Regions from separate parts of the Arthrobacter sp. JDC6 genome, predicted to be linked through region 1. Evidence: riboswitches for the same ligand, from Rfam matches in the RefSeq annotation. Region 1 holds a riboswitch; the other holds the start of a gene.
The links. A riboswitch is a leader RNA that binds a small molecule or an ion and turns the genes downstream of it on or off. The one in region 1 is predicted to bind thiamine pyrophosphate.

Region 1 (7,260 bases):
TGCACGTACCCACGGTCCGCGCCCGCGAACTCGCTGCGAACGGCCAGCAGGACGACTACGTTGCTGCGCTGGAGGCCCTGTACGGCATCACTGTCGAACAGCCCGCCACCGCCTCCCCTGCCGCCGTCGAGGCCGAATGCCCGGTGGACCACCAGGGCCGCGAAACCGCCTGACCACGCCCCATCACTACCTGCACTATTTACGGCAACGCCCCATCACTTTCTTCTGGAAAGTGATGGGGCGTACTCCAAAAGGGCGCGGGAAGTGATGGAGCGTCCCGTCAGTAGACGGGCTTCTGGGGTTCCACCTCACGCACCCAGGCCAGGATCCCGCCGTCAAGGTGGCTGACCCGCTGGTAGCCGGCCTGCCGTGCCGCTGCCAGCACGTTCGCGGACCGGGTGCCGGCCTTGCAGTGGAACACGATGTCCCGGTCCTGCGGAAGTTCGTCCCACGCCTCCCCGGCAAGGATCCGTCCCTGCGGGATCAGTTTGGCCCCGTCGATCCGGACGATGTCGTATTCCCCGGCTTCGCGGACATCTACCAGCTCGAAATCCTTGAGCCCGGCTTTCCGCGACGCCAGCATGGTGGCCAGCTGGGTAGCGGTGACTGTATGTTCCGTGTCCGCCTGCGAGGCGGGAGCGATGCCGCAGAAAGCCTCGTAGTCAGTGAGTTCGGTGATGGGTTCCGCCGCGGGGTCCTTCGACACCCGGATCTCCCGCCAGCTGCCGCCCAAGGCGTCAAAGAGGGCCACGCGGCCCAGCAGGGAACGCCCGACGCCGGTGATCAGCTTCACTGCCTCGGTCACCATGAGCGATCCCACGGCAGCGCAGAGCATGCCGAACACACCGCCCTCGCCGCAGGACGGCACGGACCCCGCGGGGGGAGCCTCCGGATACAGGTCGCGGTAGGTGGGCCCGTGCTTCTCCCAGAACACGCTGACCTGGCCGTCGAACCGGAAGATGGAACCCCACACGTAGGGCTTGCCCAGGATGGCCGCGGCGTCGTTCACCAGGTACCTGGTGGCGAAGTTGTCGGCCCCGTCAAGGATGAGGTCGTACCCCCGGAACAACTCCAGGGCGTTGGACGCGTCAAGGCGCAGGTTGTGCAGCCGGACATCCACCAGCGGATTCAGCTCCGCGATGGCATCGCGTGCCGACTCGATCTTGGGCCGGCCCACGTCGCTGACGCCGTGGATCACCTGCCGCTGCAGGTTGCTCAGGTCCACCACGTCGTCGTCGACGATTCCAATGGTTCCAACGCCTGCCGCGGCCAGGTACAGCAGGGCCGGGGCGCCCAGGCCGCCGGCACCGATCACCAGCACCTTGGCGTTCTTGAGCCGCCGCTGGCCCAGGGCACCGATCTCGGGAATGATCAGGTGCCGGGAGTACCGTTCAACCTCGGCAGGGGTGAGGCCGGCGGCCGGTTCCACCAGCGGATCCAGGGAATGGGTTGAAACATTTGCGGTGAAAGACGAAGCCATACTTCAATGTATGCCCCGGGATACCGCCGGGTCATATTACCCCGCAGTAAAGTGAAGGTAACTGCAATGGAAAGAAGGACAACTGTGGTCCCTGAAGCACGGGCTGACCGCCCGCCCGCCGCCGAACCGCAAACTCCCTCCCGCCCCGCAGGCCATCGGTCCGCCCGGCTGCCCCGGGATGAGCGCCGCGCACAGCTGCTTGCCGCCGCCCAGGAGGTGTTCGTGGCCAACGGCTACCACGGCGCGGCCATGGATGAAATTGCAGAGACCGCCCATGTCAGCAAACCGGTGCTGTACCAGCACTTTCCGTCAAAGCGGGAACTCTACCTCGCACTGCTCGAGAGCCACCTTGCGTCCCTGACCGAGTTGATGCTGGGTGCCCTGAATTCCACCACGGACAACGATGAACGGGTCCAGGCCGTCATGCGCGCCTACTTCCATTTCATCGCCAGCGACGACCAGGCCCACCGCCTGGTGTTCGAGTCCGACCTGATCAACGACCCCGACGTCAGCTCCAGGCTGGAAACCTTCAACCGGACCTTCGCCGACGCCATCGCCAGGGTCATTGCCGAGGACACCAAGCTCCCCCACCTCGAGGCCGAACTCCTTGGCCGCGGACTGGCCGGAATGGCGCAGGTCAGCGCGCGGTACTGGCTGGAAACGGACGGTAACCTGGACCTCAACGTGGCCAGTGACCTCATCTACCGTTTAGCTTGGCGCGGAATCTCTCGCTTCCCCAAAGAGTCCTAGACTACAAATAAGACATCATCGACGAACTTCACAGGCTGGGAGGCCCCCTTGGAAATTAAGATCGGCGTTCAAAACGTTGGCCGCGAGATCGTGCTGGAATCGGACCAGGACGCGGAGACTGTGGCCAAGGTTGTTGGCGAAGCCATCACCGGAGGCAACGAACTTCGCCTGAAGGATGAAAAAGGACGCCTGATCATTGTTCCGGGCAACGCTCTGGCCTATGTGGAAATCGGTGCCGAAGAGGTTCGGCGCGTAGGTTTCGGCCAGTTCTAGTCCCCGGTTCCAAGGAGATCCATGCTTTCGCTGTCCATCGTGGTGCTGGCCACTGTCGCCGGCGGCTTCGTCGTCTGGGCCAATGACAAGCGGCACGCCAAGTACGGTGCGGCGCTTCCGGCCGGCGTCGCCGCGGGTGCTGCGGCGCTGGTGTGGATCATTCTGATGGCGGCCGGTTTCGGCTACCTGCCCGGGCTGACCTGGCTTCCCTGGGTCCTGCCCATCGTTCTGGGCATTGCTGCCGCCATCGCCGCCGTCGCCTATTTTGGCCGTACGCGGGCGCGCCATGATGCGGAACGGCTCACTGCGATCCTGCGGCGCTGAGCCGTCGCTGGCAGGCTCCCAGGCATATGGCTGTGGCCACCACCCAGGCGGGTGGTGGCCACAGCCCTTTAAGTGAATGGCCGATGCCTAGAGGAACTCGGCCCGGCCTTCCATGGCGGATGAGGCGAGGGCATGCTCCCGGCGCGGGATGCGCCCGGCCGCCCGGGCCATCCTGCCCGCGATCACCGCGTGCTTGAAGGCTTCTCCCATGAGCGTGGGGTTCTGGGCGCGGGTCACGGCCGTGGCCAGCAGCACGGCGTCGCAGCCCAGCTCCATGGCAAGGGAGGCGTCGGATGCCGTGCCGATGCCGGCATCCAGGACCACGGGCACGGAGGCCCGGGAAACGATGAGCTCAATGTTGTGCGGGTTCAGGATCCCCAGGCCGGTGCCGATCGGGGCACCCAGCGGCATGACGGCGGTGGCTCCAAGGTTCTCCAGCCGCAGGGCCAGCACAGGATCGTCGTTGGTGTAGGCGAAGACCTTGAAGCCGCGGTTGACCAGCTGCTCGGTGGCCTCGACCAGTTCCACGGCGTCCGGCAGGAGGGTTTGTTCATCGGCGATGACCTCCAGTTTCACCCAGTCTGTTTCCAGGGCCTCCCGGGCCAGTTCCGCGGTAAGGACCGCGTCCCTGGCCGTGAAGCAGCCGGCCGTATTGGGCAGGACCCGGATTCCATGATCCACCAGCAGCTGGAACAGCGAGCCGGTTTCAGCCGTGGAGTAGCGCCGCATGGCCACGGTGGTCAGTGCGGTGCCGGAGGCAAGGAGCGCCGCGCCCAGGCCATCGAGGCTGGGCGCTCCCCCGGTGCCCATGATGAGCCTGGAACCCAGCGCGACGCCGTCGATCACCAGGGCGTCGCCGGCACCGGCGTTTCCTGCAGGGTTGATGGTGCTGGTTTCGGTCATGGCGTCAGCCTCCCTGTACTGCTGTAACAAGTTCGATGTCGTCGCCGTCGGCGAGCGCGGTGGCGAACCATTGGCTGCGCGGCACCACCTGGGCATTGTGCGCGACGGCGACGCCGAGTTTCCCGCCGTCGGTCGCCTGTCCGTTGTCCGCCAGCGGGCGTCCGGTGACCTCGCTGACCAGCGTGGTGATCGAAGCTCCGTCGGCCACCGTGTGCGGGTTTCCGTTAAGGGTGATGTTCACGCAGTCTCCTTGATGTGGGGGCTTGTTGCTGCCGTTGCCGGCCTGGAAAACCGGTCCGGGCTGAAGGGACCCCAGCGGGGATCGGCCCTGCCGTCCAGCAGTTCCCTGCAGATGGCCGCCGCGGCGGGAGTGAGCAGGACTCCGTGCCGGAAGAACCCGGTGGCGATGATGAGTCCGGGGACGTGCCCGGCCTGTCCTCCCCCGGCGCCCGGAGCGGCCGGCACCCGGCCCAGGAGCGGCGCGTTGTCAGGGGTACCGGGGCGGGCGCGGGCGGTGCATTCCAGGAGTTCGAGTTCAGCGACGGCGGGCACCAGAGCCTGCGCGTCCCGCAGCAGCTGGTAGACGCCGCCGGCACTCACGGCATCGGAGCGGGCATCCTCCCGCTGCGTGGCTCCGATCACCACGGTCCCGTCCTGCCTGGGAACGATGTATACGGGGATGCCGTGGACCAGGCCGCGCACCGTTGACGTCACCAAGGGCTGAAGGTGGCGGGGAACGGCAAGGCGCAGGATATCCCCGTGCACGGGCCGCAGCGGCAGCTCAAGGCCGTCCGGCAGGCCGTCAAGCGCCCCCGCCTGCAGGCCATTGGCCACCACGGTCTCCGTTGCCAGCACCGTGCCGCCGCCGGCCAGGCGGACCCCGGAAACCGTTCCGCCCTCCCACAGCAGCCCGGCTGCCCGCTCCGGCACGCCAAAACCTTCCACTGCCCCGGCAACCGCCAGCTGGGGCTGCTCCTGCGCCGCGCCGGCCAGGGCCAGCCGCAAGGCGGCCACCAGGCGCCGGGGATCCACCTGGTGGTCCGCCGGGGTATCAAGTGCGCACGCAATGGCCGGGCTGAGCAGCGGCTCACGCTTCCGGGCCTCCCGCACGGTCAGGGGTTCCACCGCCAGCCCGTTGGCCTGCTGGACTGTGCGCAGGTCCATCAGCGCCCGGCGGTCGGCCGCGTCGGCACCCACGGCGAGGGTCGGCGTCGTCAGGTATCCGGAATCCGCGCCCGTTGCCCTGCCCAGCCCGGCGGCGAACCCGGGCCAGCGCGATGATGCGTCAAGCATCAGTTCCAGGAGCTCTTCCTCCTGGTAATGCAGTTCGCTGACGGGAGCCAGCATGCCGGCCGCCGCCCAGCTGGCGCCGGTACCGGGCGCGTCATCAATGAGGACCACCGAGCGCCCGGAACGCTGCGCCTCCCAGGCAATGCCGTGCCCCACCACTCCCCCGCCGATGACGGCAACGTCGGCCCGGAGGGTGGAGGGAATGGTTCTGCGGGCGGACCCGGGGTGATGGGTGAAGGGGGTACGCATGTGGGTTCCTTCCCTACGCCGGCATTAACCGGATCAGGTCAAGCGGTCGGCTCTGACGCCCTCTCAGCCCGGCGCTTTGTGACAGCCGCCGCGGGCTCCCGCAGTACCAGCCCAGTTTAGAGGAACTAGGCTTGCACGCATGAATGTGTCCACCCCATCCTTTCCCGCCGGCCACCACACTCCAGCCACCGAAGTCGTCAATTCACGGGACAACGACGCCCTGAAGGCAGCCCGCCTGTACCTCTGCACCGATGCGCGCCGGGACCGCGGCGACTTCGCGGAGTTCGTTGACGCCGCGTTCGCCGGTGGCGTGGACATCATCCAGCTGCGCGACAAGACCATCGAGGCGGCCGAGGAACTGGACCTCCTGGCGGTGCTGAAGGAATCCGCGGTACGGCACGGAAAGCTGTGGGCGGTCAATGACCGTGCGGACATCGCCGTCCTCTCCGGGGCACCGGTGTTCCACATCGGCCAGAAGGACCTGCCGCTGGCGGCGGCGCGCACGCTGGTCAACGGCAACGCCGCCATCGGGCTCTCCAGCCACACCACCGGGCAGGTGGACGCCGCCCTGGCAGCAACTGCCGGACCAGCCGGGCTGGACTACTTCTGCGTGGGTCCGGTCTGGGCAACCCCCACCAAACCCGGCAGGTCCGCCGTGGGCACTGACCTGGTGAAGTATGCCGCCGAGGCCTCACGGCAGGCGGCGGACCCCGTGCCCTGGTTCGCCATTGGCGGCATTGACCACGGAAACGTCCACCAGGTGGCGGAAGCCGGTGCGCGCAGGATCGTGGTGGTGCGCGCCATCACCGAGGCCTCCGATCCCGCCGCCGCTGCCGCCTCCCTCCTCGACGCATTGGACGCCGCCGCCTGATGCCATATCGGCGGACTTGGAGCTACGCTGACTTTTGTGTCACATCATCGGCTGGCTCCAAACGTCCATGACCACAGGAACGCCCTGGAAGAGGCGTTGGGCCTGCTGCGCACCGAACTTGAACTGCCGGGACCGTACCCGGCTGAGGCAGTGGCGGATGCCCGGGCCGCTGTGGCAGCGCTGAAGCTTCCGTCCTACGACCTGACCGCCGTCCAGTTCGTGACCATCGATCCGGCCTCCTCCACGGACCTGGACCAGGCGGTGTTCATCGAACCGGACGGGAACGGCTACCGGGTAATGTACGCGATCGCCGATGTGCCGGCGTTTGTTGCGCCGGGAGGTCCCCTGGACGCCGAGACCCGGCGCCGCGGCCAGACGTTCTACGCTCCGGACGGCCGGATTCCGCTGCACCCGGAAGTGATCAGCGAGGGGGCAGGAAGCCTGCTGCCGGGCCAGGATTGTTCGGCTTTCGTATGGGACTTCACGCTCGACGGCGACGCAACGGTTGTGTCGGTGGGCGTCAGGCGGGCGCGGGTCCGCAGCCGCGACAAGCTCAGCTACAAGGGTGCGCAGGAAGACCTCGACGCCGGGACGGCCTCGCCGGTGCTGCGGCTCCTCCGCGAGGTGGGCCTGAAGCGGGTGGCCCTGGAGCGGGAACGCGGCGGGGCCAGCCTCAACATGCCCGAGCAGGAAATTGTCCAGCTGCCCGACGGCGGCTACCGCATTGCTGCCGTACCGCAGCTTCCCGTGGAGGACTGGAACGCGCAGATTTCCCTGATGACCGGGATGGCCGCCGCGCAGCTCATGCTGGAGGGCAAGGTGGGAATCCTGCGCACCATGCCCGCCCCGGACGAACGGTCGCTGAAGCATTTCCGGCTGCAGACCGAGGTGCTGGGCAGGCCCTGGGACGGTGAAGTCAGCTACGGCGAATACCTGCGTTCCCTGGATCCCACCGATCCCCGCCAGCTGGCCATCATGCATTCCGCCGGCATGCTGTTCCGGGGCGCCTCCTATACCGCCTTTGACGGAACGGTCCCCGAGGACGGCGTGCAGTCTGCCATCGGCGCGGCCTATGCCCACACCACCGCGCCGCTCCGCCGCCTGGTGGACCGCTTTGTGC
Region 2 (7,260 bases), 440 kb from region 1:
CCGTTAACGATGATGCACCGGCTGCCGAGGCTGCTGCTGCACCCAAGAGGGCTGTACGTACCCGCCGGAAAACGGCTCCCAAGACCGAAGAAGCCGTGACGGATGCAGCGGCCACGGCGCCGGAGGCAGCCGCCCCTGAAGTAAGCGGCGACTCGCCGTCGGCGGAAGCCGCCGCGGCGACCAAGGCCCCGGCCCGCCGCACCCGCGCCCGCAGGAAAGCGGACGCCCCCGAACCCCTGCCCGCCTTCGCTGATGACGCAGAGGCAACCGCTGCCGCCGGCACTGCGCCTGTTGATGCTGTGTCCGTCGATGCTGCGTCCGTTGATGCCCCGGCACCGGCCGTGGCCGGTGAAGACGCTGCCGCAGCACCTGCTGCCACGGCGGACGCCGAAACCAAACCTGTTCGCCGCCGTCGGGTAGCCACCCGCAAGGCCGCGTCCCCGGCTGCCCCGCCCGCGGCGGAAGCCGCGGCAGCGGACGCCGTCGCTGCAGAACCAGCAATCCCGGAAGCCCCGGCACAGGAACCGGCCCGGGAGGAAGCTGCCGCCCAGGAAGCAGCTCCTGCGCAGGAGCAGCCCCAGGAACCCGTCGCGGCCGCCGAGGCTGCCGGAACCCCCGGGCCTGCCCGGGAAACCCCCGCTGTGGCCAAGGAAGAGCACGCTGCGGTCAAGGAACAGACCGCCCCCGCCGCGGCCGCCAGCCCCTTTGGTTCCCTCTTCCTGGAGCCTGCATCGCCCACATCCGTGCTCTTCCAGGCCCCGGACCTCAGCACCGTGGTCCGTCCCGCAGCACCCGCCGTCGAGGAACCTGAAGAGGAAGAAACCGACGACGGCGACGATTCCTCCAGCCGCCGCCGGCGCCGCAGCCGCGGCCGCAGGGGCCGCAGCCGCGTCGGCGACAAGGCGGACGAGGACATCGAGGGTGGCAGCGCCGAGGCTGACGCCGAGGACGAGGCCGAGGAGGACAGCGCCACACAAGCCGAGGACGGCGTGACGTCCCGCCGCCGCCGTCGCCGCCGCCGCGGTGACCAGGACCTGGAGCTGACCGGCGGGGAAGGCGACGACCCGCCCAACACGGTGACGAGGGTCCGTGCCCCGCGCGCGGTCAGTGAAGCGCCGGTCAACAACCGGGTCACCAGCGTCAAGGGCTCCACCCGCCTTGAGGCCAAGAAGCAGCGCCGCCGCGAATCCCGCGACACCGGCCGCCGCCGCACCGTCATCACCGAGGCCGAGTTCCTGGCCCGCCGCGAATCCGTGGACCGGCAGATGATCGTCCGCCAGCGCGACGACAGAATCCAGATCGCCGTCCTTGAAGACGGTGTCCTGGCCGAGCATTTCGTGTCCAAGACCCAGCAGGACTCGCTCATCGGCAACGTCTACCTGGGCAAGGTCCAGAACGTGCTGCCGTCAATGGAAGCTGCGTTCGTGGACATCGGGCGTGGCCGCAACGCCGTGCTGTACGCCGGTGAGGTCAACTGGGAAGCCGTCAACCTCGAAGGCAAGCAGCGCCGCATCGAGAACGCGCTCAAATCCGGCGACACCGTCCTGGTCCAGGTGACCAAGGATCCCGTCGGCCACAAGGGCGCCCGGCTGACCAGCCAGATCTCCCTTCCCGGCCGCTACCTGGTCTACGTGCCCGGCGGCTCCATGACCGGCATCTCCCGCAAGCTGCCCGACGTCGAACGCAACCGCCTCAAGCGCATCCTCAAGGACCGCCTGCCCGAGCACGCCGGCGTCATCGTCCGGACCGCCGCGGAAGGTGCCTCGGAAGAGGAACTGACGCACGACATCAACCGCCTGCGCGCCCAGTGGGAAGGCATCGAAAGCCAGTCCCAGTCCACCAAGATCCTGGCCCCGGAGCTGCTGTACGGTGAACCGGACCTGACCATCAAGGTGGTCCGGGACGTCTTCAACGAGGACTTCTCCAAACTGATCGTCTCCGGTGAGGAGGCCTGGGACACCATCGAGGCCTACGTCACGTACGTGGCGCCGGACCTGGTGGGCCGCCTCGAGAAGTGGACCAAGGACCAGGACATCTTCTCCGCCTGGCGCATCGACGAGCAGATCCACAAGGCCCTTGAGCGGAAGGTCTTCCTGCCCTCCGGCGGCTCCCTGGTCATCGACCGCACCGAGGCCATGACCGTGGTGGACGTCAACACCGGCAAGTTCACCGGCAGCGGCGGCAACCTCGAGGAAACCGTCACAAAGAACAACCTGGAAGCCGCCGAGGAAGTGGTGCGCCAGCTGCGGCTGCGCGACATCGGCGGCATCATCGTGATCGACTTCATCGACATGGTGCTCGAATCCAACCGCGACCTGGTCCTGCGCCGCCTGGTGGAATGCCTGGGCCGCGACCGGACCAAGCACCAGGTTGCCGAGGTCACGTCGCTGGGCCTGGTCCAGATGACCCGCAAGCGCATGGGGACGGGCCTGCTGGAAGTCTTCGGCGAGCAGTGTGAGGCCTGCGCCGGCCGGGGCGTAGTGACGCACGACGATCCCGTGGAGCACCGCCGCGCCAACATTGTGGCGGCCGAGCACCACGTCCAGCGCGCCGACAGCCGCCCCGAAGCCCGCGGGGAAGCCCACCGCCCCGAAGGGCAGCGGGCCGATGGCGGCCAGCCCGGAGTCCGTCCCGAGCGCAAACGGCGGCGGGGACGCGGCGGCCAGCAGCCCGAGGCTGCCCCGGCGCCTGCTGTCCACGTCCACACCGTCCTTCCGGACCCCACAGACGCAGAGCGGCACGCCAAGGCAGAGGCCACCCGGCTTGCCCTGGCGAACATCGCGGCTGCCGCCCATGCGGCCCACCTGCATGACGATGAGGTGGCAGCCACCCGGCAGGCACCGTCCGCCGAGCCGGCGCAGGCCCCTGTTGAAGAGAAGCACGACGCCGATGGCCCGGCACGCCCCGCAGCTGTCCTGACCTTCGGCGGCGAGGAAGTCCCGCTTCCCTTCGTGGAGCACGCTGAGGACCAGCATCCCAGGCCCGCCCTCACGCTGGACCGGCTCGCGGAAGCCTTCGCCCACCTCGGCCAGCCGGCTTCCCCCGTGGAGAACGCGCCCGCCAAGGCCGCAGACACGGTGAAGCCGGCCGAACAGTCAGCGCCCGAACAGTCGGTGCCCGAACAGCAGCCCGGCGGGGGAGCGGAGGCGCGTGCCGCCGTGGAAGCTCCGGCGGAAAAGGACTACTCCGACCACACGCTGGAGCAGTCCCGGCAACGCAGGCCGCGGCGCCACCGCGCTGCCAGCCGGGCCCAAGGTGCCGCAAATGAAACCGCTGTCCAGCACCACGAGAACGTCCAGGCGACAGGCGCGGGGCACTCGCACGCAGCCAAGGTTCCGGATACCGCCAACGCACAGCCCGCTGCGGCGGAGCCCGGCAAGCCGGCAGGGGAACCGATCATCCTCGGCGTCGGCGTCCCCGCCTCGGAGCTCTAAGCCAAGGCGCAGTTAACGCGCCACCCAGGAAGTCCCCGTCGTGCGGACTGTCCCCCATGAATCCAGGGGGAACAGTCCACGGGCGGGGACTTCCTGCTTGCGCGGGTGCTGTCACCTTTCCGCCGGGTACGCCCCAGCGGCTACTCTGGAACCCGACACGGGGTGCCGCGCAGAAGGCCGGCTGAGATCCACACCCGTTGAACCTGTCCGGCTAGTACCGGCGAAGGGATGTCTGTTGTCTTCGACCCTCTCCATTGCCCTGCCCACAGCGTCCGGCGTGGCCCCCGCGCTGCCTGGGGGCCGCGATGTCCCGCGCGTCCTCTCCATTGCAGGCTCCGACCCGTCCGGCGGGGCCGGGATCCAGGCGGACCTCAAAAGCATTGCCGCCCATGGCGGATACGGCATGGCCGCGATCACGGCACTCACGGCGCAAAACACCCGGGGCGTGCAGTCCGTCCACGTCCCGCCGGCCGGCGTCCTGGCCCAGCAGCTGGACGCGGTCAGTGACGACATCAGCATCGACGCCGTCAAGATCGGCATGCTGGGCGACGAGTCGGTGATCCGCACTGTCCGCCAGTGGCTCGAAAAGGCCCGTCCCGCCGTCGTGGTCCTGGACCCCGTCATGGTGGCCACCAGCGGCGACCGGCTGCTGAAGGAATCCGCCGAAGCCGCGCTCCGGGAACTGCTGCCCCTTGCCCACCTCATCACCCCCAACCTTCCCGAGCTCGCGCTGCTGCTGGGCACGGAGCCGGCGAAAGACTGGGACACCGCGCTGGACCAGGGCAGGCGCCTGGCGGAAGCCACCGGAGCCACCGTGCTGGTCAAGGGTGGCCACCTTTCAGGCCTCGACTGCCCGGATGCTCTGGTCAACGCTTCGGGCCTCCTGGGGCCGGACGTGGTGGAAGTGCAGGGGAAGCGGGTTTCCACGCGGAACAGCCACGGGACGGGCTGTTCCCTGTCCTCTGCCATGGCAACAGTCCAGGCCCGTTTGGGCAATTGGGAGGCATCACTGCGAACGGTCAAGCCCTGGCTGGCCGGCGCACTTGAGAACTCCGGCCAATTGGAGGTGGGCCAGGGGAACGGCCCCGTACACCACTTCCACCACGTGCGGCCGGTCCTGGAGGAGGGCGGCTTCGCGGCCCGGTTGTGGTCGGAAGCCCAACAGGACCTGGCGGACATCTACGCACTGGACTTCATCCACGGCCTGGCGTCAGGAGACCTTCCGGAGAAGGACTTTGCCTACTACCTGGCGCAGGATGCCCTCTACCTGAACGGCTACTCCAGGGTGCTGGCACGGGCCAGCGCGCTGGCCCCCTCGGAGGCCGAGCAGCTTTTCTGGGCCGGATCCGCGCAGCAGTGCCTTGAGGTGGAATCGGAACTCCACCGCTCGTGGCTCAGCACCCGCCCGGCCCCGAAGGGCCTGGGCCCCGTCACCAAGTCATACGTGGACCACCTCACGGCAGCGTCGGCGTCGGGCAGCTATGCCGTCCTCGCCGCCGCCGTGCTTCCCTGCTTCTGGCTCTACGCCGAAGTCGGCGGGAAGCTCCACGCCCGGTTCCTGGCCTCGGGCGAACCGGACGGCCATGCCTACGCGGCCTGGCTCCGGACGTACGCCGACGAGGGCTTCGCCGAAGCCACCCGCAAAGCCATCGCCATCGTGGATGCAGCCGGACGGACCGCGCCGGACCATGAGAGGGCGGCGATGGTGACGGCGTTCAAGCAGTCCTGCCGCCTGGAAGTGGAGTTCTTCGACGCGCCGAGGCTGCATTCGTGACCCCCGCGGGCCGGGCCCGGCTATGATGGTGGAGCACGGTTGCGGCGGTTCCTGCCGGGCTGTGGTTACTACCACAGCCGGCCCGCCTGAACCAGCCTCATTTGCGGCCGAAGATGGATTTAGCGTATTCTTGATCTTCGGTGCTTACGCCAACACTTGGGTTACGACCCCACGGCGTTGAGGCACAGCGAGAAACCAAGCTTTTAGCAAGTCGGTTCCGCACGCAAATTTTGTATAAACGTCGAGAGAAGTGAGTTCCCAAGTGGTGTACGCGATTGTCCGCGCAGGCGGCCGCCAAGAGAAGGTTTCCGTTGGAGACTTCGTTACCCTGAACCGCGTCGCCGGTGGAGCCGGCAGCACCATTGAGCTGCCCGCACTGCTCCTGGTTGATGGTGACAAGGTCACCTCCGCCGCCGCTGACCTGGCCAAGGTAACTGTTACGGCTGAAATCCTCCAGGACCTGCGTGGTCCTAAGATTGTCATCCAGAAGTTCAAGAACAAGACCGGCTACAAGAAGCGCCAGGGTCACCGCCAGGAACTGACCAAGGTCAAGATCACCGGCATCAAGTAACCACCGGTTACTGTTCAGGCATTTCAACAGATTCCCCAGAATTTAGAGGCAGGCATTTCAGATGGCACATAAAAAGGGCGCGAGCTCCACTCGCAACGGTCGCGATTCCAACGCTCAGTACCTCGGCGTCAAGCGCTTCGGCGGCCAGGTTGTTTCGGCCGGCGAGATCATCGTCCGCCAGCGTGGCACCCACTTCCACCCGGGCGCCGGCGTTGGCCGTGGCGGCGACGACACCCTGTTCGCCCTGACCCCGGGCGCCGTTGAATTCGGCACCCGCCGCGGTCGTCGCGTAGTCAACATCGTTGCTGCTGCAGCTGCAGAGTAACAACAAGTTCTGAAACGGTGGAGCGGGCCTGAGGGTCCGCTCCACTGTTCTTTTAACCGCATTACAATCGATGTGGCGTCCCCTGGGCCGCCAGGTAAACAGTTTCTGAGGAGATCCACGTGGCCAGCTTTGTAGACCGGGTAGTACTGCACGTATCCGGCGGTACCGGCGGCCATGGGTGCGTCTCCGTCCACCGCGAGAAGTTCAAGCCGCTGGGCGGACCCGACGGCGGCAACGGGGGCAACGGCGGCGACGTGATCCTCCGCGTCGACCACCAGACCACCACGCTTCTTGACTACCACCACGCACCGCACCGGCACGCCAGCAACGGCGGCCCCGGCATGGGTGACTGGCGCGGCGGCAAAAACGGTGAAACCCTCATCCTGCCTGTCCCGGACGGCACCGTGGTGAAGTCCAAGGACGGCACCGTCCTGGCTGACCTCGTCGGCGAGGGCACCGAATACGTGGCCGCCGCAGGCGGCATTGGCGGACTCGGCAACGCCGCCCTGTCCTCGCAAAAGCGCCGCGCCCCCGGCTTTGCGCTGCTGGGCATCGAAGGCGAGTCCCGCGACATCGTCCTGGAACTGAAGTCCATCGCCGACATCGCGCTGGTGGGCTTCCCGTCGGCCGGCAAGTCCAGCCTCATCGCGGCGATGTCCGCGGCCCGGCCCAAGATCGCTGACTACCCGTTCACCACGCTGGTTCCCAACCTCGGCGTCGTGCAGGCCGGAGACGTGCGGTTCACCATCGCCGACGTACCCGGGCTCATCGAAGGTGCCAGCGAGGGACGCGGCCTGGGCCACCACTTCCTGCGGCACGTGGAGCGCTGCGCAGCCCTGGTGCACGTGCTGGACTGCGGCACGCTGGAATCGGAGCGCGACCCGTTGTCGGACCTCGCCATCATCGAGGGCGAGCTGGAGAAGTACGCCGTCGACATGAGCTACGCAGGCCAGGACGGCGAAGTGGTACCCCTGAACCACCGCCCCCGGCTGGTGGCCCTGAACAAGGTGGACCTGCCCGACGGCAAGGACATGGCCGAATTCGTGCGTCCGGAACTCGAATCCCGCGGCTACCGCGTGTTCGAGGTGTCCGCCACCAGCCATGAGGGCCTGCGCCAGCTGGGCTTCGCCATGGCGGAGATCGTCAAGGCGGCCCG

Region 2: another riboswitch for thiamine pyrophosphate. It lies ahead of thiD (bifunctional hydroxymethylpyrimidine kinase/phosphomethylpyrimidine kinase); the one in region 1 lies ahead of thiO (glycine oxidase ThiO).

What each region holds. Positions count from the first base shown of each region.
Region 1 is NZ_CM151278.1:1,436,418-1,443,677, reverse strand. It holds gene ACV095_RS06800 (glutamyl-tRNA reductase) at 1-173, shown strand, start outside; gene moeB (molybdopterin-synthase adenylyltransferase MoeB) at 281-1,480, opposite strand; gene ACV095_RS06790 (TetR/AcrR family transcriptional regulator) at 1,565-2,230, shown strand; gene ACV095_RS06785 (DUF3107 domain-containing protein) at 2,279-2,503, shown strand; gene ACV095_RS06780 (hypothetical protein) at 2,525-2,827, shown strand; gene ACV095_RS06775 (thiazole synthase) at 2,915-3,730, opposite strand; gene thiS (sulfur carrier protein ThiS) at 3,735-3,971, opposite strand; gene thiO (glycine oxidase ThiO) at 3,968-5,269, opposite strand; TPP riboswitch at 5,263-5,381, opposite strand; gene thiE (thiamine phosphate synthase) at 5,409-6,140, shown strand; gene ACV095_RS06755 (RNB domain-containing ribonuclease) at 6,177-7,260, shown strand, end outside.
Region 2 is NZ_CM151278.1:1,876,074-1,883,333, forward strand. It holds gene ACV095_RS08770 (Rne/Rng family ribonuclease) at 1-3,434, shown strand, start outside; TPP riboswitch at 3,583-3,680, shown strand; gene thiD (bifunctional hydroxymethylpyrimidine kinase/phosphomethylpyrimidine kinase) at 3,688-5,208, shown strand; gene rplU (50S ribosomal protein L21) at 5,471-5,779, shown strand; gene rpmA (50S ribosomal protein L27) at 5,841-6,104, shown strand; gene obgE (GTPase ObgE) at 6,224-7,260, shown strand, end outside.